Regions from separate parts of the Streptomonospora halophila genome, predicted to be linked through region 1. Evidence: riboswitches for the same ligand, from Rfam matches in the RefSeq annotation. Region 1 holds a riboswitch; the other holds the start of a gene.
What was found. A riboswitch is a leader RNA that binds a small molecule or an ion and turns the genes downstream of it on or off. The one in region 1 is predicted to bind thiamine pyrophosphate.
Positions count from the first base shown of each region.

Region 2: another riboswitch for thiamine pyrophosphate. It lies ahead of thiO (glycine oxidase ThiO); the one in region 1 lies ahead of ABEA15_RS22760 (ECF transporter S component).

Region 1 covers NZ_BAABIK010000036.1:29,906-41,030, forward strand. The annotation lists gene treS (maltose alpha-D-glucosyltransferase) at 1-1,264, opposite strand, end outside; gene ABEA15_RS22750 (alpha-1,4-glucan--maltose-1-phosphate maltosyltransferase) at 1,417-3,390, opposite strand; gene glgP (alpha-glucan family phosphorylase) at 3,984-6,611, shown strand; TPP riboswitch at 7,272-7,379, shown strand; gene ABEA15_RS22760 (ECF transporter S component) at 7,544-8,107, shown strand; gene ABEA15_RS22765 (ABC transporter ATP-binding protein) at 8,104-9,837, shown strand; gene ABEA15_RS22770 (energy-coupling factor transporter transmembrane component T family protein) at 10,071-10,751, shown strand; gene ABEA15_RS22775 (enoyl-CoA hydratase/isomerase family protein) at 10,947-11,125, shown strand, end outside.
Region 2 covers NZ_BAABIK010000001.1:384,726-395,850, reverse strand. The annotation lists gene ABEA15_RS01705 (polyprenyl synthetase family protein) at 1-702, shown strand, start outside; gene ABEA15_RS01700 (DUF418 domain-containing protein) at 900-2,207, shown strand; gene ABEA15_RS01695 (long-chain fatty acid--CoA ligase) at 2,677-4,302, opposite strand; gene thiE (thiamine phosphate synthase) at 4,447-5,097, opposite strand; gene ABEA15_RS01685 (Rv2175c family DNA-binding protein) at 5,198-5,557, opposite strand; TPP riboswitch at 5,822-5,935, shown strand; gene thiO (glycine oxidase ThiO) at 5,932-7,155, shown strand; gene thiS (sulfur carrier protein ThiS) at 7,146-7,346, shown strand; gene ABEA15_RS01670 (thiazole synthase) at 7,450-8,196, shown strand; gene pknB (Stk1 family PASTA domain-containing Ser/Thr kinase) at 8,359-10,317, shown strand; gene ABEA15_RS01660 (response regulator) at 10,379-11,071, shown strand.

The DNA.
Region 1 (11,125 bases):
CGCAGCGGGAGAACCCGGCGTTGCGGTCGGAGGTCCACTGCATCGGTGTGCGCACCGCGTCGCGGTCGCCCAGCCAGATGTTGTCGCCCATGCCGATCTCGTCGCCGTAGTACAGCACCGGCGAGCCGGGCAGCGACATCAGCAGGGCGGTGAACAGCTCGATCTGGTTCTTGTCGTTGTCCAGCAGCGGTGCCAGGCGCCGGCGGATACCGACGTTGGCGCGCATCCGCGGGTCCTTGGCGTACTCGGCGTACATGTAGTCGCGCTCTTCGTCGGTGACCATCTCCAGCGTCAGTTCGTCGTGGTTGCGCAGGAAGATCGCCCACTGGCAGTTGCGCGGGATGCGCGGGGTCTGGGCGAGGATCTCCGAGATCGGGTAGCGCTGCTCGCGGCGCACCGCCATGAACATCCGCGGCATCAGCGGGAAGTGGAAGTTCATGTGGCACTCGTCGCCGCCGGCCTCGAAGTCGCCGAAGTAGTCGACGACATCGGCGGGCCACTGGTTGGCCTCGCTCAGCAGCACCCGGTCGGGGTAGATCCGGTCGACCTCGGAGCGGATGCGCTTGAGGAACTCGTGGGTCTCCTTGAGGTTCTCGCAGTTGGTGCCCTCGCGCTCGTAGAGGTAGGGCACCGCGTCCAGCCGGAAGCCGTCGATGCCCAGGTCCAGCCAGAAGCGCAGCACCTCCAGGATCGCCTCCTGCACCGCCGGGTTCTCGAAGTTGAGGTCGGGCTGGTGGGAGAAGAACCGGTGCCAGTAGTACTGCCCGCGCATCTCGTCGTAGGACCAGTTGGACTGCTCGGTGTCGACGAAGATGATCCGGGCGTCGCCGTAGCGCTCGGTGCTGTCGGACCAGACGTAGAAGTCGCCGTAGGGCCCCTCCGGGTCCTCGCGCGAGGCGGTGAACCACGGGTGCTGGTCGCTGGTGTGGTTCATCACCAGGTCCGCGATGACCCGGATGCCGCGGCGGTGCGCCTGGTCGACCAGATCGACGAAGTCGGCGATCTGCCCGAACTCCGGCAGGATCTTCATGTAGTCGGAGATGTCGTAGCCGCCGTCGCGCAGCGGCGACTCGTACAGGGGCAGCAGCCAGACGCAGTCGATGCCCAGCCATTCGAGGTAGTCGAGCTTCTCGATGAGGCCGCGCAGATCGCCGGTGCCGTCGCCGTTGGAGTCGTGGAATCCGCGGACGAGCACCTCGTAGAAGACCGCGTGCTTGTACCAGTAGGGATCGCGGGGCTTCTCGTGGGTGAAGGTATCGGGCACGGCCGCGAACGGCGTGTGACTGGTGCCTGGCAACGGCTCTTGTGTGGTCACGAGGCTACTCCACGAGTTGGCTTTCCAGCGCCTGCCGCTGCGGTGGACGGTGCGCGAAGAGCGGAGCGCCTGCAGTAGGCAGAGCCCTTTGGCGCGAACCTTTATTCAGCGGGGCCGACTGTGAATATGTGTGCGGACTGGAATCGCGGGTCAAGGCGGACATAGTTCGCCTGTCCCCACCTGTAGATATCACCGGATATTTGGTCGGCGACCGTTATCCGAGCGTCGGGGCCGAACCCCAGAGCGGGCAGGTCGAGCCGCACCGTAGCCTCATGCGCGTGGTGCGGGTCGAGGTTCACGACGGCGAGGACGACGTCGTCGCGTCCGTTCTCGCCGGCCCCGGCCAGCCGTTTGGAAAAGCAGATGAGCTCCGGCCGGTCGACATGGTGGAACCGCAGGTTGCGCAGTTCTTGCAATGCAGGATGTTCGCGCCTGAGTGAGTTTAGCGTGCGCAGCAGGGGTGCGATGGTTTTTCCAGCGGATTCCGCCGCCGCCCAGTCGCGGGGGCGGTGCTGGTATTTCTCCGAGTCGAGGTATTCCTCGCTCCCGGGCTTTATCGGGGTATTCTCGCAGAGCTCGTAGCCGGAGTAGACGCCCCACGCCGGTGATCCCAGAGCGGCGAGCACGGCCCGCACCTCGAAGGCCGGGCGGCCGCCGTGCTGCAGGTAGGCCGAGAGGATGTCGGGGGTGTTGGTGAAGAGGTTGGGGCGCATGTAGGCCGAGGACTCGGCGGAGAGCTCGGTGAGATAGTCCTCCAGCTCCTCCTTGGAATTGCGCCACGTGAAATAGGTGTAGGACTGGTGGAACCCGGCGCGCGCCAGCGCCGCCATCATCGCGGGGCGCGTGAAGGCCTCCGACAGGAAGACCACGTCGGGGTCCGAGGCCGCGATCTCGCCCAGCAGCCGCTCCCAGAAGACCAGGGGCTTGGTGTGCGGGTTGTCCACGCGGAAGATGCGCACCCCGCGCTCCATCCAGAACCGCACGATCCGCAGCACCTCGGCGTAGAGCCCCTCGGGGTCGCCGTCGAAGTTCAGCGGGTAGATGTCCTGGTACTTCTTGGGCGGGTTCTCGGCGTAGGCGATCGAGCCGTCGGCGCGGCGGGTGAACCACTCGGGGTGCTCGCGCACCCAGGGATGGTCGGGCGAGCACTGCAGCGCCAGGTCGAGCGCGACCTCCAGGCCGTGCTCGGCCGCCTCGGCGACGAACTCCTCGAAGTCGGCGAGCGTGCCGAGGTCGGGGTGGACGGCGTCGTGGCCGCCCTCCTCGGAGCCGATCGCCCAGACCGAGCCGGGATCGCCGCGGCCGGCCGTGAGCGCGTTGTTGCGCCCCTTGCGGAAAGAGCGGCCGACGGGGTGGATCGGCGGCAGGTAGACGACGTCGAAGCCCATGTCGGCGATGGCCGGCAGCCGCTTGGCCGCCGTGGCGAAGGTGCCCGACCGCCAGGCGCCGGCCCCGCCGTCCATGACTGCGCCCTCCGACCGGGGAAAGAACTCGTACCAGGAGCCGACCAGTGCGCGCCGGCGGTGCACGAGCAGGGGGCGGCGCCTGGTGCGGGTGACGAGGTCGCGCAGCGGCTCGGCGGCCAGCAGCTCGGCGGCCTCGGGGCCGGAGGCGGCGGCCAAGCGCTCCTCGGGAGCCAGGGAGCCGTCGCGCAGGACGGCGGCGACGCGGGCGGGTCCGGGGCGGCGCGGCACGCGCCGGGCGGCGCGGTCGAACAGGCGCGCGCCTTCTTCGAGCGTCAGCTCGACGTCCTGGCCGAGAGGGATCTTCACGGCGGCGTCGCGGCGCCACGTGGCCACGGGGTCGCTCCAGGCCTCGACGCTGAAGCTCCACCGGCCCTCGTGGCCGACGGTGACGTCGGCGCCGTAGCGGTCGGTGCCGGGCGCGAGCTCGCGCATCGGGGTCAGCGAGTGCCTGCGGCCGCGCGGGTCGTAGAGGGCGACGGCGGCGCCCAGGGCCCCGTGGCCCTCGCGGATCACCGTGGCCCGGACGGGAACGGTCTCGCCGGCGGCCGCCTTGGCGGTGCCGTAGTCCAGGACGGGCGAGACGTCGAGAATGGGAATGCGTCCAATCACAGGTACACCATCATTGTCGTCATACCCGAGGCTTGGTCGGGTTCGTCGGATTCTCCGGGTAAACCACCCCGCGTGAGCCGCGGACGCCACGTTTCGTTCCTGTGGCGGTGTGGCGCTCCTGAGCCGTGTTCGGGCAGCCCGACACCACCGAATGTCCAGTCGATCGGCATCGGTGATTTCGGTCCGGGCCTACTCCTCTGTCTATCGTCAGGCCGGAACGCGCGATGCGCCGACAACCCGAGGCGGTTAATTTTTGTGATTGTCGTCACACCGCTTTGGTGCTCTGCTGACCTGCAGGGATGATGGGGCCGGTGGGAGTTCGGCAAATCGGGCAAAGGTGCACGTGTGAGGCATGAGTCTCGGGCGCATCAGAGGTTTCGGCCCTACACATACCGGTTACGGAAGTTCGATTGGGCGTGGTGAGATCGAGTGTCCGTAATTTCCGGTTGTGTGACTTGAATCCCGCGTTATGTGAAACTTCCGGATAATGCGTGGTCCGGTTACAGCCTGGGAACACCGTGTTATCCATGATTTTTCATAAAGCGCCGGTGACGGGTCGCACGGAGCCCGCCGATTGAGTAGCCTCACGCTCCGTGAAGGCCATTCGCAGGTTCACCGTCCGCACCGCCCTCCCCGACGAGCTGGCCGCGCTGGAGCGGCTCGCCGCCAACCTGCGCTGGGCCTGGCACGCGCCCACACGCGAGGTCTTCGCGGCCGTCGACCCCGCCGTCTGGGAGCGCTGCGGCCACGATCCGTTCCGCATGCTCGGCGAGGTCCCCGCCGAGCGCTTCGGCGAGCTGGCCCGCGACGAGAGGTTCCTCGCGCGGCTGGGCGCGGCCGACTCCGACCTGGCCGCCTACCTCGGCGACGACCGCTGGTACCAGCACTACGCCCGCGAGCGCGACGCCCCCGCCGCGGTCGCCTACTTCTCCGCCGAGTACGGCCTCACCGCCGCGCTGCCCCAGTACTCCGGCGGGCTGGGCATCCTGGCCGGCGACCACCTCAAGAGCGCCAGCGACCTCGGCGCCCCGCTGATCGGGGTCGGGCTTCTCTACCAGCACGGCTACTTCAGCCAGGCGCTCTCGCCCGAGGGCTGGCAGCTGGAGGACTACCCCGAGGTCGACCCGCGCGGGCTGCCGCTGACCCAGCTGCGCGACGGCGGCGGCGCCCCCGCCTGCGTCGGGCTCGACCTGCCCGGCGGGCAGCGGCTGAACGCCCGCGTGTGGGTGGCCAGGGCCGGGCGCGTGCCGCTGCTGCTGCTCGACGCCGCCCACGAGGACAACCCCGCCGACCTGCGAGCGGTCACCGACCGCCTCTACGGGGGCGGCAAGGAGCACCGCCTGCGCCAGGAGCTGCTGCTGGGCGTCGGCGGCGTGCGCGCGGTGCGGGCCTACTGCCGGGCGACCGGCCACCCCGCGCCCGAGGTCTTCCACATGAACGAGGGCCACGCCGGGTTCCTCGGCGTGGAGCGCGCGCGTGAGCTGGTCGACGGCGGGCTGTCCTTCGACGAGGCGGTCGAGGCCGCGCGCGCCGGAACGGTCTTCACCACGCACACCCCCGTCTCCGCCGGTATCGACAGGTTCGACCGCGAGCTGGTCGGCCGCCACTTCGCCCCCGGCGACTCCGCAACACCGGGGCTGGCCGCCGGCGACGTCCTGCGCCTGGGCGCCGAGGACTACGCCGAGGGCGACCCCGACGTGTTCAACATGGCGGTCATGGGCATGCGCCTGGCCCAGCGGGTCAACGGGGTCAGCCGGCTGCACGGCGCCGTCAGCCGCGAGATGTTCCGGGGCCTGTGGCCCGGGTTCGACATTGCCGAGGTGCCCATCACCGCCGTCACCAACGGCGTGCACGCGCGCACCTGGGTGGCCGAGGAGGCCCAGGACCTCGCCCGCCGGATGGTGCCCGACGCGGGGGAGTTCACCAGCGCCGAGGGCTGGCGCAAGCTCGCCGGCGCCTCCGAGGCCGAGCTGTGGGAGATGCGCCGCACGCTGCGCGAACGGCTCGTCGTCGACGTCCGCGAGCGCCTGCGCGCGTCCTGGCGCCGGCGCGGCGCCTCCCAGGCCGAGCTGGGCTGGGTCGACGACGTGCTCGACCCCGAGGTGCTGACGATCGGCTTCGCCCGCCGGGTGCCCTCCTACAAGCGGCTCACCCTGATGCTGCGCGACCGCGAGCGGCTCGCCTCGATGCTGCTGGAGCCGGACCGGCCGCTGCAGATCGTCGTCGCGGGCAAGGCGCATCCGGCCGACGAGGGCGGCAAGCGGCTCATCCAGGAGATCGTGCGCTTCGCCGACGACCCCCGGGTGCGGCACCGGATCGTCTTCCTGCCCGACTACGACATGGCACTGGCACGGGCTCTGGTGCAGGGCTGCGATGTCTGGCTGAACAACCCGCTGCGCCCACTGGAGGCCTGCGGCACCTCGGGCATGAAGTCGGCCCTCAACGGCGGACTCAACCTGTCGGTGCGCGACGGCTGGTGGGAGGAGTGGTACGACGGCTCCAACGGCTGGGCCGTCCCCACCGCCGACGGCGTCGAGGACCCCGACCGGCGCGACGCCATCGAGGCCGCTGCGCTCTACGACCTGGTCGAGCAGCAGGTGGTGCCGCTGTTCTACGACTTCGACGACCGCGGCCTGCCCAAGCGGTGGCTGGAGATGGTCAAGCACACGCTGGTCTCGCTGGGCCCGAAGGTGCTGGCCACCCGCATGGTGCAGGAGTACGTGACCCGGCTCTACCAGGGCGCGGCCGACTCCTCGCGCGCGCTGGCCGCGGGCGGCATGCGCGGCGCGGGCGAGCTGGCCGCGTGGAAGCGGCGCGTGCGCGGCGCCTGGCCGGATGTGCGGGTGGAGCACGTCGAGATGACCGGCTGCGAAGGCCCGCCCCTGGTCGGCGGCGACCTGCGGGTGCGCGCGTGCGTCGAACTGGGCGGGCTGGCCCCCGAGGACGTGCGGGTCGAGGTGGCCGTGGGGCGGGTCAGCGACTCGGAGTCGCTGGTCGACCCGGTCCTGGCCGAGCTGTCGGCGGACGAGGGCGCCGCTGAGGCCGCCGGTTCGCGGACGGTGTGCTACCACGGCTCGGTGCCGCTGCGGCGCGCGGGGAGCTGCGGGTTCACCGTGCGGGTGCTGCCGCACCACTCCCTGCTCGCAGACAACGCCGAGATGGGGCTGGTCGCGACCCCCGAGCCGCCCGAGGCCGTCAAGGAGGGAATGGTCCTGCGGTGAGGCCGGCGCGCCTCAGCAAGTCGGATCGTAGCCATGTCGTTCTGTGAGCCAAGGAGTTGACTGCCTGTTTTGTCTTCCTAAGCCCGCTTGGCCTCCGACTTCGCCGCGCTCCGCCGGCAGCTCGCGGCCGCGCGGCGCGGGCACCACGATGTGGCGCCGGCGTCCGTCGGGGTCGCGCCGCCGCTCGGCGAGGCCGCTGCTCTCCAGGTCGTTGACGGTCCCCGCCATGGCGTCGGGGTCGATGCCCAGCCGCCGGCCGGCTCCCGCTGTGAGACGGCGGTTCCATCGCGGCGGCCGTGGCGAGCACGGTGACGTGGCGCGCGTTCGGCCCCAGCGGCTCGAAGGCCGCCACGATCATCGCGAGCACCGTTTCGCCGAGCTTGCTGAGCCGGTGGCCGGTGTCGCCCCGCAGAGCGCTCCGGGATACCCCGCCGACGTCGTCCGCGCTGTTCATGTCCGCATGCCGGTTCCGGCTGATCGCCGCACCGCGCTGGGCCGCGGCGCCGACCGCGCCCGGCGCCCGCTGCCCGACCCGTCCCAGTGCCGCGGCAGGCATGCCGCCGTCCGCCGTCCGCCCGGGTGCGGTGGCATCACCTCCTGCGACCTGCGCATTCGGCGCCCACCTTGACCTTCGGTGTGCGTAGGTCCCCATAATGGAGGCGAAACCGACAGGGGAGCGCTTGGGCGCTGAGAGTGCGGTCCGCGACCGCAGACCCTCACACACCTGATCTGGGTAATGCCAGCGCAGGGAGTCGTGAACCCGTCCGCCGGTTCGGCGCGGCCGCGCGCCCCGATGCGCGGGCGCCCGGTTTCCGGCCGGCGCTCTTGGCCGGGTCTCCCTCGCTTCGTCTGCGAAGGGACGTCCTGTGAGTGATCAGAAGCCGCCGACCGGCAACGCGAACCCGGAGCCGGCCGCCGGTGCCGGTGCCACGGTGAGGCAGCGCTACCGCACGGTCGACATCGTCGTCCCCGCTGTGCTGGGTGTGGCCGTCGGCGTGATCTTCTGGGCGTGGAACCTGCTGTGGCAGGTCTCCGCCCCGCTGTTCGCGTTCTTCCCGCCCGCCCAGGCGGTCGTCTACGGCATGTGGCTGGTGCCCGGAGTCCTGGGCGGGCTCATCGTCCGCAAGCCCGGCGCCGCAGTGCTGACCTCCACGGCTGCCGCGTTCGTGTCCATGGTGCTCGGCACGCCCTGGGGCGTCGAGGTCGCCCTGGCGGGCTTCGTCCAGGGCCTGCTGCCCGAGCTGATCTTCGCCGCCGGCCGCTACCGCCGCTGGGGCATGCCGATCGCGCTGCTCGCCGGCGCGGCCGCCGGAATCGCGCCCGCCGTGTGGGACAACGTCCGCTACTACCCCACCTGGCCGCTGTCCTTCCAACTCACCTACGGCGTTCTCGTCGTGATCAGCGCCGCCGTCATCGGCGGCGCCGGCTCCCGGCTGCTCACATCGGCCCTGGCCAGGGCCGGCGCGCTCTCCGCGTTCCCCTCGGCGCGCGGATGAGGGCCGACCGCGGCGGCGCCCGCGTCGAGCTGTCCGGCTGGGGGTGGCGCCACTCGGGCCGCAGCGGATGGTCGCTGCGCGGCGTCGACCTCGTCGTGGAGCCGGGGGAGCGGGTGCTGCTGCTCGGCGCCTCCGGTGCGGGCAAGAGCACGCTGCTGCACGCGATGGCCGGGCTGACCGGCGGCGCCGGCGCCATCTCCGGCGACGAGGAGGGGCGGCTGCTCGTCGACGGCGGCCGCGCCGACGCCGCGCGCGGCTCGGTCGCGCTCGTCAGCCAGGACCCCGAGACGCAGCTGGTCATGGCCCGCTCGGGCGACGACGTCGCGTTCGGCCCGGAGAACCTCGGTCTGGAGCGCGCGGACATCTGGGCGCGGGTCCGCGACGCGCTGGAGGAGGTCGGCTTCGGCTACGGTCCCGACCGGCCCACCGCGGCCCTGTCCGGCGGGGAGAAGCAGCGCCTGGTGCTGGCCGGGGCCCTGGCGATGCGGCCGCGCCTGCTGCTGCTCGACGAGCCAACGGCCAACCTCGACCGCGGCGGCGCCGCCCGGATCCGGCGCGTGCTCGCGCACCTGCTGCGCAGCAGCGAGGCGACCATGGTGCTCGTCGAGCACAGCGTGGCCGAGGTGGTCGGCGCCTCCGACGCAAACGGCGCCCAGGACGCGGTGGCCGCCCTCGTCGACCGGGTCGTCGCGGTCGAACCGGGCGGAGGCGTGATCGCCGACGGTGCCCCTTCCGCCGTCTTCGCCGACCAGGGCGCCGCGCTGGCCGAACAGGGCGTATGGGTGCCCGGACGCGAGCCGCGCCCCCGCGTGCGCCCGGTCGCACTGCCGGGACCGGCGGTGATCGAGGCGGTGGACTGCGCCGCGCGGGCCCCCGGCGGCGCCGGCTTGGCGGGCGAGCCGGGCGCCGAGGTCCTGCACGGCGTCGGCGCCGCGGCGCACGCGGGCACCGCGACCGCTCTGACCGGACCGAACGGAGCGGGCAAGTCCACCCTGCTGGGCCTGCTGGCCGGGCTCGACGCGCCCCGGGGCGGAACGGTCGCGCCCCGCGGGCGCCTGGCCGAGATCAGCACCCGTCCGCTGGCGAGGTGGCCGGCCCGGCGCCTCGCCCGCCACGTGGGGACGGTGTTCCAGCACGCTGAGGACCAGTTCGTCACCGGCCGCGTCCGCGACGAGCTCGCCTTCGCGCCCCGCCGTGCCGGGCTGGGGCCCCGCGATACGCAGCGGCGCGTGGACGAGCTGCTGGAGCGCCTGCGGCTGACCGGCCTGGCCGACGTGCACCCCTTCACCCTCTCCGGCGGGGAGAAGCGGCGGCTGTCGGTGGCGACGGCGCTGAGCTCGGGCGCCTCCCACGCGCCGGACGTGCTGCTGCTGGACGAGCCGACCTTCGGGCAGGACACCCGCACCTGGGCCGAGCTCGTGGAACTGCTGGCCGAGCTGCGCTCCGACGGTCGCGCGGTCGTCACCGCCACCCACGACTCGGTGCTCCTGGACCGCTTCGCCGACGTCGAGGTCCGGTTGAGCGGCGGGTACGCCCAGGCGCCCGTCGCCCGGACGGATGCCGGCGCCGCCGTCCTCGGCGGGCAGCGGAGCGCGGGCCCCGAACGGGCGGACGGTGGATCGGACGGCGGCCCGGGTAGCCGGCCGGGAGAGGCGGCGGCCGCCGGCGGACGCGCAGGAGCGGCGCCGGGCCGAGGCCGGGGAAAGCGGAGCGGAAGGGGGCGCGGATGAGCACCGCCGGTACCTCCCGGGGGTCCGACCCCGCGGGAGCGCCCGCCCGCCGGGGTCAGCGCGGCGCCGCGGGTCCCGGCGCGCCGCGCGGGCAGCGGCCCCGCGGAAGGCCGCCGGAGGGGGCCGCCGCGCCCGGACCGCCGGAGACCGACCGCGACGGCGGCGCTTCCGCCTCCCGCTCCCGCGCCCGCACGCGGCGGGCCTGGCTGCCGAGGGCCGATCCCGCGGGCAAGATGCTGGCGGCCGGGCTCGTCGCCGCAGGGCTGATCCCGGTCGTGGACCCGGTCACCTCCGGGATCGTGCTGGCCGGCGGCCTGGCGCTGCTGCCGTTCGCCGGGCTGAACCGGGCGCGGCTGCTCGCACTGGGCATCCCCCTCGCGCTGATGGGGGCCTCGATCGGGTTCGTCAACCTTGTCTTCGGCGAGGAGGGGCCGGTCGCGGCGCTCGGCGCGGCGGTGCGGCTGCTGGCGATCTCCCTGCCGAGCCTGCTCGCCGCGATCACCAGCGACCCCACCGACATGGCCGACTCGCTGGTCCAGCGGTTGCGGGTGCCCGAGCGCCCGGCGATCGCCGTGCTCGCCGCGCTGCGTCTGGTGCCGCTGCTGGTCGAGCAGTGGCGCACGCTGGGCCGTGCCCGCCGCGCCCGCGGCCTGGACGCCGGAGGCAACCCGGCGCGGGCGGCCGCGATCTTCGCGGGAAAGGCGTTCGCCCTGCTCGTGCGCTCGATCCGGACCGGAACCCTGCTCGCTATGGCGATGGACGCCCGCGGGTTCGCCGGCGGCCCGCGCAGCCACGCCCGGCTGAGCACCTGGCGCGGGCGGGACACGGCCCTGATCGCCGCGACCGCCGCCCTGCTCGGCGCCGCCCACGCCGTCTCGGCCGCCGCCGGGACCTGGACACCGCTGAGCTTCTGACACCGCCGCCACCGCACGCGCCGCGGGCGCGGCACCGCGCGTGCCGGCGGATGCGGGGGGCGGGTCCGGGCAGTGGTAGGTATTGAGGCGCGAGCGCCGGACGGTCGGGCGCCCACGCCGGGCTGCGCCCGGGGCGCCGGGCCGAGGCGGGTAGTCGACGGCAGAAGGGCCCTGGTGACGACGGTGGACGAGGCCATTGGCGAGTTCGTCCGGGTGGAGCGCGATGGAGGCCATCCGGCGGTCGCCGTGATCCGGCTGGACCGGCCGAAGATGAACGCGATCGACGCGCGGGTGCAGCGCGAGCTGGGCGCGGCCGCGGCGCGCGTCAGCGCCGACGACGACGTGCGGGCCGTGGTCGTCTACGGCGGCGAGCG
Region 2 (11,125 bases), on a different contig from region 1:
TCGGCCGCGGACTTCGGCCGCGGCGCGGCGATCCTCATCGGCGACCTGTGCCTGGCCTGGAGCGAGGACCTCTACCAGGCCAGCGGCCTGGAGCTGGAGGCGCTGCGGGCCGGGCGCACGCCCTTCGACGCGATGCGCACCGAGGTGATGGCCGGGCAGTACCTGGACATGCTGGAGCAGGTGCGCGGCGGCGGCGCCGTCGAGGCGACGCTGCGGGTCATGCACTACAAGGCCGCCAAGTACACCGTCGAGCGCCCGCTGCACCTGGGGGCGGCGCTGGCGGGCCGCCACGAGGACCTCTCCCCCGTCTACACGGCCTACGGGCTGCCGCTGGGCGTGGCCTTCCAGCTGCGCGACGACGTCCTGGGGGTCTTCGGCGACCCCGAGCAGACCGGCAAGCCGGCAGGCGACGACCTGCGCGAGGGCAAGCGCACGCTGATCGTGGCCGAGACGCTGGAGCGCGCGGGCGCGGCCGACCGCGCCGGGTTCCTCCGGCGCCTGGGGGACCCCGGGCTGGACACCGACGCGGTGGAGTGGATGCGCGGCGTGGCCGAGGACTGCGGGGCGCTCGCGGCCTGCGAGCGCCGCATCGACGACTACGTCGAGCAGGCCGGCACGGCGCTGGAGAGCGGCCTGCTCGACGGCTCGGCACGCTCGGCCCTGGCCGACCTCGTGGTCGCCGCCACCGCCCGCAAGCACTGACGGGCCGCGCCGCCGCGGGCGGGGGCCGGGCGGGGCGGGGCCCGCCCGGTGCGGGCCTCCTCCCGCGGGGCACCGCGCCTCCGCCCCGAAGCGGAGCGGCGTCCCGTCCCTCGGGCGGTCGCACCGGGCGGCCGCATCGGGCACGCTGAAGGGAAAGCACGTCCTGCGGCGGCCTGCCCGCGCTTGGAGGCACCATCGTGGACGCCACACCGGCCCCCCGACGCGGACCGCTGCGCCCGGCGGAGCGGGCTCCGGCCCCGGACCTGGCCCGCGGGTTCATGCTCCTGCTGATCGCGCTGGCCAACACCCCGCTGTACCTCTACGGCTCCCGGCAGTCGCCGCTGGGGACCCACCCTGTCGACGGGTCGGCCGCCGACCGCGCCGTGCAGTTCGTGATGATCCTGGCCGTGGACGGACGCGTCTACCCGATGTTCGCGTGCCTGTTCGGCTACGGGCTGGTGCGCATCTACGACCGCCAGTGCGCGGCGGGCGCCTCGCCGCGGGACGCGGCCGCGGTGGTGCGCCGCCGCAACCTGTGGCTGCTGGTGCTCGGCTTCGCGCACGCGGCGCTGCTGTTCCTCGGCGACGTCCTGGCCGCCTACGGGCTGCTGGGGCTCGTCCTGGGCGGGCTGCTGCTGCGCCGCCCCGAGCGCGCGATGCGGTGGACGGCGGCGGTCCTCGTCGGGCTGACCCTCGTGTTGTGGGTGTTCAGCGCGGTCGGCGCCGCCCTGGCCGCGCTGGCCCCCTCCGGCGCCGTCGGCGGGACGGGAGCGGACATGTCCGGCATCCTGCGGTCCTCCTTCAGCGAGGAGGACTACCTCGCTTCCGTCGCCGACCGGCTGGCGGCCTGGGCGCTCCTGGCGCCGCTGCAGGCCCTGACCCTGGTGATGCCCGCCATGATGGCGCTGGGCCTGGTCCTGGGCCGCCACCGGGCACTGGAGCGCACCGACCGGCACCTGCGCCTGCTCGTCGCCGCCGCCGCGGTGGGGATCGGCCTCGCCTGGGCGTCGGCGCTGCCCGAGGCGCTGGCCCACGTCGGCCTCGTTCCGGCGAACGGCGCCGTCACCGCGGCGCTCAGCGGCGTGCGGCAGCTGAGCGGCGTGCTCGGCGGGGCGGGCTACGTGGCGCTGTTCGCCCTGGTCGGCCGCGCCGTGAGCCGCCGGGCGCGCCCCGGACCGGGCACCGTCGCCGTCATCGCGGTCGGCAAGCGCTCCCTGTCCTGCTACCTGGCCCAGTCGGTGCTGTGCGCGCCGCTGCTGGCCGCGTGGGGGCTGGGGCTCGGCGCGCACTTCGGCAGCGCGGCCACGGCCCTGTTCGCCGCGGGCGTGTGGCTGGTCACGCTGATCGGCGCCTACGCGCTGGAGCGGGCCGACCTTCCCGGGCCGGCCGAGGTGCTGCTGCGCCGGCTGAGCTACGGTCCCGCGGCCCGAAGCGGCGGCGCGGACGGCGGCGGCAGCGGGCCCGGCGCAGACCCGTCCGGCGGGTCCGGCACCGCGACACGCTGAGAGGCGCGCGAACGCCCGCGGCCGCGCCGTCCCGGGGTCGGCGACCGCGCGCCCGGACCGGCGCAGTACGCGCTCCTTGAGGAAGCGCGGAAAGCCGGGAGGAACGGGCTCATCCGCGGGCCCGCCGGGCAGGGCCGCCTGGCGCGGGTCTCGCGCGAGGACGCGGCCGAGGCGGCGGTGGCCGTGCTCACCGGCGGGCCCGGGCACGACGGGAGCGTTTGCGACCTCACCGGGCCCGAGGCGATCGGCGCGGCCGGGGGAACGGGACGGATCCGGAGCCGGCACCCGGGTCGGCGCCGACGCCTGCGCCGCGATCGCCGCGGGCGGACCGGACGCGGTCCCGCCCGCCGTGCCCGAGCTGACCGGAGGGCCCGCCCGGTCCGTCGAGGGCTGCCTGCGCACCCGCCCCGGCGCGCTGCACCGCGCGCCGGTCCGACCCGCGCCGGCGCCGGAGAGGCGCCGCGAGCGGTCACTCGCGCGTGTCGACGACCTCGAGCTCGCCCGAGGCGTGCCGGGAGCGCAGGGTCTTCTTGTCGAACTTGCCGACGCTGGTCTTGGGCACCTCCGCCACGAAGGTCCAGAACTCCGGCAGCTGCCAGCGCGCCATCTTCTCGGCCAGGAACTCCCGCAGCTCCGGGGCGCCGGCGGCCGCGCCGTCCCGGAGGACGACGGCGACCAGCGGGCGCTCGTCCCACTTGGGGTCGGCCACGGCCACGACGGCCGCTTCGGCCACGTCCGGGTGGGCCATGACGGAGTTCTCCAGCTCGACCGAGGAGATCCACTCGCCGCCGGTCTTGATGACGTCCTTGGCGCGGTCGGTGAGCCGCAGGAAGCCGTCCGGGGTCAGGGAGCCGACGTCGCCGGTGCGCAGCCAGCCGTCGTGGAACTTCTCCGGGTCCTCTCCGCCGTAGTAGGAGCCGGTCACCCAGGGCCCGCGCACCTCCAGCTCGCCGACGGAGGCGCCGTCGTGCGGCACCGGCGCGCCGTCGGGGCCGATGAGCCGGCCCCGCACCGAAGCCGGCAGGCGCCCCTGGCTGAGGCGGTAGGCGCGGCGCTCGCTGCCGGCGGCCTCGGCGGGCGGGCGCGCGAAGCTGCCCAGCGGGGAGGTCTCGGTCATCCCCCAGGCGTGCAGCATGGGCACCCCGTAGCGCTCCTCGAAGCGCTCCATGAGCGAGGGCGGGCAGGCCGCTCCGCCCACGATGACGCTGTGCAGCGAGGACACGTCGCGCGGCGCCGCCTCCAGCTCCTCCAGCAGCCCGTGCCAGATGGTGGGCACGGCCGCCGCGATGGTCGGGCGCTCGGCCTGGATCATGTCGGCCAGCGGGCCCGGCTGCAGGAAGCGGTCGGGCAGCACCAGCGAGGCGCCCACCATGAGCGCGGCGAAGGGCAGGCCCCAGCTCATGGCGTGGAACATGGGCACGACGGCGAGCACGGTGTCACCCTGGGCGACGGCCATGCCGTCGGTCATGCACACCTGCATGGAGTGCAGGTACATCGACCGGTGGCTGTAGGCGACGCCCTTGGGCGCCCCGGTCGTGCCGGAGGTGTAGCACATCGCGGCGGCGTCGCGCTCGTCGATCTCGGGCCAGTCGAAGGTGTCGGGCCGTTGGGCGAGCAGGTCCTCGTAGGAGTGCACCTCCACGCCCTCGGCGGCGAGGCCGCCGGGCTCCCCTCCGGCGACGATCACGTGGCGCACGGTGCGCAGCCGCGGCAGGACCGGCGCGAACACCGGGACGAGGGAGGCGTCGACGATGACGACGCGGTCCTCGGCGTGGTCGGCGATGTAGGCGACCTGGTCGGCGTGCAGCCGGATGTTGAGCGTGTGCAGCACCGCGCCCATGGCCGGGACGGCGAGGTAGGCCTCCAGGTGCTCCTGGTTGTTCCACTGGAATGTGGCCACGCGCTCGTCTCCGGCGACCCCGAGCCCGCGCAGCGCGTGGGCCAGGCGGGCGGCGCGCGCGCCGACCTCGCCGAGGGTGGCGCGGCGGGGCTCGCCGCCGGTCCAGGTGGTGATGCGGGCCCGGCTGTGCACCGAGGTGCCGTAGCGGACGAGGTCGCCGACGGACAGCGGGACGTCCTGCATGGTGCTGCGCATTCGCCCTCACCCTTCACGCAGTACGGACGTGATTCGTGTCACCGACGCTAGAAGGGGCGGGGCACGCGGGAAAGCATGCCGGGCACATCGTTACCTGACGGTGTTAGGCAAAGGGTGCGCCCGCCGGAGGGGGCACGGGCGCGTTCAGCCCGCGGCGGCGAGCCTGCGCGCGAGCTCCTCCGCCGCGGCGCGCGGGTCCTCGGCGCCGGTGATGGCGCGCACGACGACCACGCGCCGGGCGCCGGCCGCCACCACGCGGTCGAGGTTGGCCAGGTCGATGCCGCCGATGGCGAACCAGGGGCGCTGCGGGGCCATCGCAGCGGTGCGCTCCACCAGCTCCAGCCCGGCGGCGGCCCGGCCCGGCTTTGTAGGCGTGGTCCAGGTCGGACCCACGCAGAAGTAGTCGACGCCCTCCTCCTGGTCGGAGGCGGCCGCCATCGCCGCGTCGCTGTTGGAGCGGCCGATCAACGGACCGGCGCCGACGACGGCGCGCGCGTGGGCCACAGGCAGGTCCTCCTGGCCCAGGTGCAGCACGTCGGCGCCCGCCGCCAGGGCGATGTCGGCGCGGTCGTTGACCGACATCAGGGCCCCGTGGCGCTCGCAGGCGGCCCGCACGGTCTCCAGCGCGGCGAGCTCCCCTCGGGCCTCCAGGGACTTGTCGCGCAGCTGGACGATGTCGACGCCGCCGGCCAGCGCGGCGTCGAGGAACTCGGCGAGGTCGCCCCGGTCGGCGCGGGCGTCGGTGCACAGGTAGAGGCGCGCCCGGTCCAGGCGCTCTCGCAGGCTCGCGTTCACCGGGCCAGGGTAACCGCCGCGGGCCGGGCGCCCGCGCGCGCCCTCCTCCGCCGGGGCGGGCCGCCCCGGCGGGGGCGGACGCCTCCGGCTCAGGGCGCGGTCAGAAGGCCATGGCCTGCGCGCGGCGGCGGACCTCGGTGCCGCGGTTGTCGCTCAGCGCCTCGATGGGCGCTCCCGGCAGCGTGTCGTCAGGGGTGAACATCCACTCCAGCGCCTCTTCGGTGCTGAACCCGGAGTCGGCCAGGACGGTGAGCGTGCCGGGCAGACCCTTGACGACGTCGCCGCGGGAGATGAACGCGGCCGGGACGCAGAGCTCGCCGCCGCGCCGCACGCCCAGCAGCTTGTGGTCGGCGATGAACTGCTTGACCCGGTTCGGGCTGACGTTCAGCTCCTGCGCCGCGTCCTTCAGTGTCATCCATTCACCGACGAGGGCGTCGATGTCGCTGTCGTTCTCGTTCACGCTGCCAATGTGCCACACCCGCCCCCGTGCCAAACTCCGCTGCGGCGGCGTATCGCTCAGGGCGTAGGGCGCGTGTTCGGCGGGTCGCTGTCCTCCTGCGCAGCGCCCCGCTCCGGAACAGCGCTGCACGCCCCGACCACGGGGCGCACCCACGCGTCCGAGTCGTGGACGGATCCGTCGAACACGCCCCGGCCCGGTCCGCCGGGAGGAGCGCCGCTCCGCCCGGGACACCCCGGCGGGCCGGGCCCTAGAATGGGTGCGGACGAGAACACCCGCGGGAGCCGGGGCGGGACCCGGCTGAGAGGGAGGCTGGCCGCCTCCGACCGCATGAACCTGATCCGGGTCATACCGGCGAAGGAAGTGGCAGCAGGACCGTGTGTGCAGCGACCGACCTCTCCGCCTCGCAGCGCACCGCCGACGTGGTCGTCGTCGGCGGCGGGCTCGTCGGGCTGGCCACCGCTTGGCGTGCCGCCCGCGCCGGGCTGAGCGTGACCGTGGTGGCCGAACCGGTCGAAGGCTCCGCCTCGACCGTGGCCGCCGGCATGCTCACCCCCGCCACCGAGGCCTCCTACGGCGAGGAGGCGCTGATGCGCCTCGCCGTCCTCTCCCGCGACCGCTACCCCTCCTTCGTCGCCGAACTTGAGGAGGACAGCGGGCTGGATGCGGGCTACCGCGCCGAGGGCACCCTGCAGGTCGCCTTCGACACCGACGACATGGCCCGGCTCGGCCACCTCGGCGAGCTGCGGGAGCGCCTGGGCCTGTCCACCGAGCGGCTCACCGGGCGCGAGTGCCGCAGGCTGGAGCCCATGCTGGCGCCGTCGGTGCGCGGCGGATACCTGGCGGCCGACGACCACTCCGTGGACCCGCGCGCACTGCTGGAGGCGATGCGCGCCGCCGCCGAGCGGCGGGGCGCCGTGGGCGTGCGCGACCGCGCGGGCCGACTGGTCCTCGACGGCGGCCGCGCCCGGGGGGTCGTACTCGACTCCGGCAACGAGGTCTCCGCGGGGCAGGTCGTGCTGGCCGCCGGGGTGGGCACCCCGGCGATCGAGGGGGTCCCCGAGGGCGTGGTGCCGCCGCTGCGCCCGGTGAAGGGCCAGCTGCTGCGCCTGCGCACGCCCGAGGGCGAGGACCCGATCGTCACCCGCACCGTGCGCGGCCTGGTCAAGGGATCGCCCGTGTACCTGGTACCGCGCGGCTCCGGCGAGATCGTGCTCGGCGCCACCCAGGAGGAGCAGGGCTTCGACACCCGCCTGACCGCCGGCGGCCTGTGGCAGGTGCTGCGCGACGCCCACGAGCTGGTGCCCGGCGTCAGCGAGCTGGAGGTCGCCGAGACCTGTGTGGGGCTGCGCCCCGGCTCCCCCGACAACGAACCGCTGCTGGGCCCCACCGCGGTCCCCGGGCTGCACCTGGCCGCCGGCCACTTCCGGCACGGGGTGCTGCTCGCCCCGGCCACCGGTGACGCCATGGCCCAGGCTCTGACCACCGGCGCGCTTCCCGACTACGCGCGCCGGTTCGCCGCCACCCGCGCCGCCGGCGGTCTCCCCGCCGCCGCGGACGGCGGCCGCACCGAGGGAGGCGAGCAGGACCAGTGGATGTGATCATCAACGGCGAGCGCCGCGCGGTCCCACCCCGGACCACCGTGGAGGAGGTCGTGCGCTCTCTGACGCACCGGCCCGCCGGCATCGCCGTCGCGCTCAACGACGAGGTCGTGCCCAAGGCGGGCTGGGCCACCACCGAGGTCGGCGAGGACGACCGCGTCGACGTGCTCACCGCGGTCCAAGGAGGCTGACGTGACCCATACGCACACCCCGGCGAGCCCGGAGGCCGCCGGAGCTCCCGGCACCGGCCGCGAGGACCGGCCGCACCCCGGCGCGGAGTCCGGCGAGGACCCGCTGGTCATCGCCGGGCGCTCGTTCACCTCCCGGCTCATCACCGGAACCGGCGGCGCGCCCTCGCTGCGCGTCCTGGAGGACGCCCTGGCCGCCTCGGGCACCGAGCTGACCACCGTCGCGCTGCGCCGGGTCTCCCCCGGCGCCGAAGGAACGGTGTGGGACGTGCTGCGGCGCAACGGCATCCGGCCGCTGCCCAACACCGCCGGCTGCTACACCGCCGGCGACGCGCTGCGCACCGCCCGCCTGGCCCGCGAGGCACTGGAGACCGACTGGGTCAAGCTGGAGGTCGTCGCCGACGAGCGCACCCTGCTGCCCGACCCGGTCGAGCTGCTCGACGCGGCCGAGCGCCTGGTCGACGAGGGGTTCACCGTCCTGCCCTACACCAACGACGACCCGGTCCTCGCGCGCCGGCTGGAGCAGGTCGGCTGCGCCGCGGTCATGCCGCTGGGCGCCCCCATCGGCTCCGGCCTGGGCATCCGCAACCCGCACAACATCGAGCTGATCGTGGAGCAGGCGGGGGTCCCGGTGGTGATCGACGCCGGCATCGGCACCGCCAGCGAGGCCGCCCTGGCCATGGAGCTGGGATGCGACGCGGTCATGCTGGCCACCGCGGTCACCCGCGCCCAGGACCCGGTACTGATGGCCGCCGCCATGCGCGACGCCGTGAGCGCCGGCCGCGCCGCCCGACGCGCCGGGCGCATCCCCGTTCGGCGCTACGCCCGGGCGTCCTCCCCGGCCGTGGACTAGGATCCACAGCGGACCGTCCGGCGGCGCCCGGACGGCCCGCGTGTCCGGTCTCACCCTCGGCCGCGCAGTCCGCCCAGTTCAGGGGCTTGTGCCCGGTCGCGGTCGGGCCGCGGACCACCGCAGGCGCCACCCCCGCACGCACGACGCCTTACACTCCCGGGTGTGGACATGACGACTGCCGACCCTCTGGTGGGCACGACACTCGATCAGCGCTACCACGTCGAGGCACGGGTGGCCAGCGGAGGCATGGCCACGGTCTACGTCGCGCACGACACGCGGCTGGACCGGCGACTGGCCTGCAAGGTCATGCACCCCTCCTTGGCTCAGGACCCCTCCTTCGTGCGCCGCTTCATCAACGAGGCGCACTCGGTGGCCAAGCTCTCCCACCCCAACGTGGTGCAGGTCTACGACCAGGGCACCGACCAGGGCCACGTCTACCTGGCCATGGAGTACGTGCCGGGGCGGACACTGCGCGACATGCTCAACGCGCGCGGGCGCCTGTCGCCCTCGGACGCGGTCGAGGTCATCTCGCCGGTGCTGGCGGCGCTGGGCGCCGCCCACCAGGCCGGACTGGTCCACCGCGACGTGAAGCCCGAGAACGTGCTGCTCACCGAGGACGGCCGCGTCAAGGTCGCCGACTTCGGCCTGGCGCGGGCGGTGGAGTCCTCCCAGCAGGCCACCACCAAGACCGGCACCGTGATGGGTACCGCCGCCTACCTGGCGCCCGAGCAGATCGAGCGCGGCGCCGCGGACGCGCGCACCGACGTCTACGCGGCCGGCATCATGCTCTACGAGCTGCTGACCGGCGCGCAGCCGCACACCGGCGACACCCCCATCTCGATCGCCTACCAGCACGTCAACGAGGACGTGCCGCGGCCCTCGCGCGCCGTCCCCGGGCTGCCGCCCCAGATCGACACCCTGGTCACCCGCGCCACCGAGCGCGACCCCAGCTACCGGCCCGGCGACGCCGGCCAGTACCTGGCCCTGGTGCTCAACACCAAGTCGGCGCTGCCGGCCGCCGGGGCGGCCGAGGCGGCCCACGGCGGTCACACCGCCGCGCCGCCCCCGGCTTCGGACGGGTCCAACGACACCCTCGTCGTCGAGACCGGCGGGCCGGCCGGGGAGGAGGCCGCACCGGCGTTCCGCGGCGGGCGGGGGCGGCGCTCCCGCCTGCGGCTGGACTACCGCAGCTACCCGATGATGATCGTCGCGGGCGTGCTCGCGGTGGTGCTCCTGGTGTTCGGCTGGTGGTTCTTGGTCGGCAGGTACGAGCCCGTGCCCGAGGTCGTCGGCATGCACGAGTCCGGCGCCCGCGCGGTGCTGGGCGACATCCCGGTGCAGATCGAGACCTCCGACAAGCGCGTCTACTCCGAGGAGTCGGCCGGCTCCGTCGCCAAGCTGGAGCCCGCGGTGGGTGAGCGCATCCTCCCCGGCGACACGGTCAAGCTCTTCTTGTCGAAGGGGCCGCAGACCGTCGAGATGCCCGACCTGGTGGGCCAGAGCGCCGGGGACGCGCGGGCCGCGCTGGAGGACCAGGGCTTCGCCGAGGTCGTGGAGCAGGAGACCGAGTCCCAGGACCAGCCGGCGGGGACGGTCATCAGCACCGACCCCGAGGCGGGCACCGACGCCGACCGCGAGGAGCCGGTCACCCTGTCCGTCAGCGCGGGGTTCGAGGTCCCCCAGGTCGAGGGGATGCAGCAGGACCAGGCGGAGACGGCGCTGCAGGACGCCGGGCTGCAGGTCTCGGTGACCGAGGAGCCCAGCGAGGACGTCCCCGAGGGCGAGGTCGTATCGCAGGACCCGCCCGGCGGCGAGACCGTGAGCTCCGGCGACACCGTCACGATCACCGTGTCCTCGGGGCCCGCGGCGATCGGGATCCCCGATGTGACCGGATGGAACGTGAACGACGCGAAGAAGAAGCTGGAGGAGCTGGGCTTCAAGGTGAAGGTCACCAGGATCTTCGGCGGCGACACGGTCACCAGCTACAGCCCGCAGGGCGAGGCCGAGAAGGACACCGAGATCGAGCTGGTCGCCAGCCCGTTCGACACCGGCGGTGGCGGCGGCAGGCCGCCGGGCCACGGCAACGGCCAGGGCGGCGACGGCGACGGCGGTGACGACTGACCGCACCACCGCCTCCCGCCGAGGGCCGCGGCCGCCGCGGAGGCTCCGTTAGAGTCGCCCCATGATCGACCGGGCAGAGGCGGAGTCGGCGGAGGGGCGCGCGGTCCGCGTCATGGTCGTCGACGACCATCCCATGTGGCGCGACGCGGTGGCGCGCGACCTGGCCGAGGCCGGTTTCGCGGTGGTGGCGACCGCGGGCGACGGCGCCAAGGCCGTGCGCGTGGCCCCGGCGGCCCGGCCCACGGTCGCGGTGGTCGACCTGCAGCTGCCCGACATCGGGGGCGTGGAGGTCACGCGCCGCCTGCTGGCCGGCGGCGAGCCGCCGCGCGTGCTGGTGCTCTCGGCCAGCGGCGAGCAGGCCGACGTCCTGGAGGCGGTCAAGGCCGGCGCCACCGGCTACCTGGTGAAGTCGGCCCAGCGCGAGGAGCTGCTGGAGGCCGTACGCCGGGTGCACGCCGGCGAGGCGGTCTACACCCCCGGCCTCGCCGGGCTGGTGCTGGGCGAGTACCGCCGGATGGCCGCCGAGCCGGAGCCGGCCGGCGAGCCCGCGGCGCCGTCGCTGACCCCGCGCGAGACCGAGGTGCTGCGGCTGGTGGCCAAGGGGCTGGGCTACAAGCAGATCGCCGAGCGCCTGACCCTGTCCCACCGCACCGTGCAGAACCACGTGCAGAACACGCTGAGCAAACTGCACCTGCACAACCGCGTCGAGTTGGCGCGCTATGCGATCGACCGGGGGCTCGACGGCGACGAGTGAGCCCGGGCGCCGCGCGGCGCGCCCGCCGGCGCCCGCGGCGCCGCGCGAGTGCGG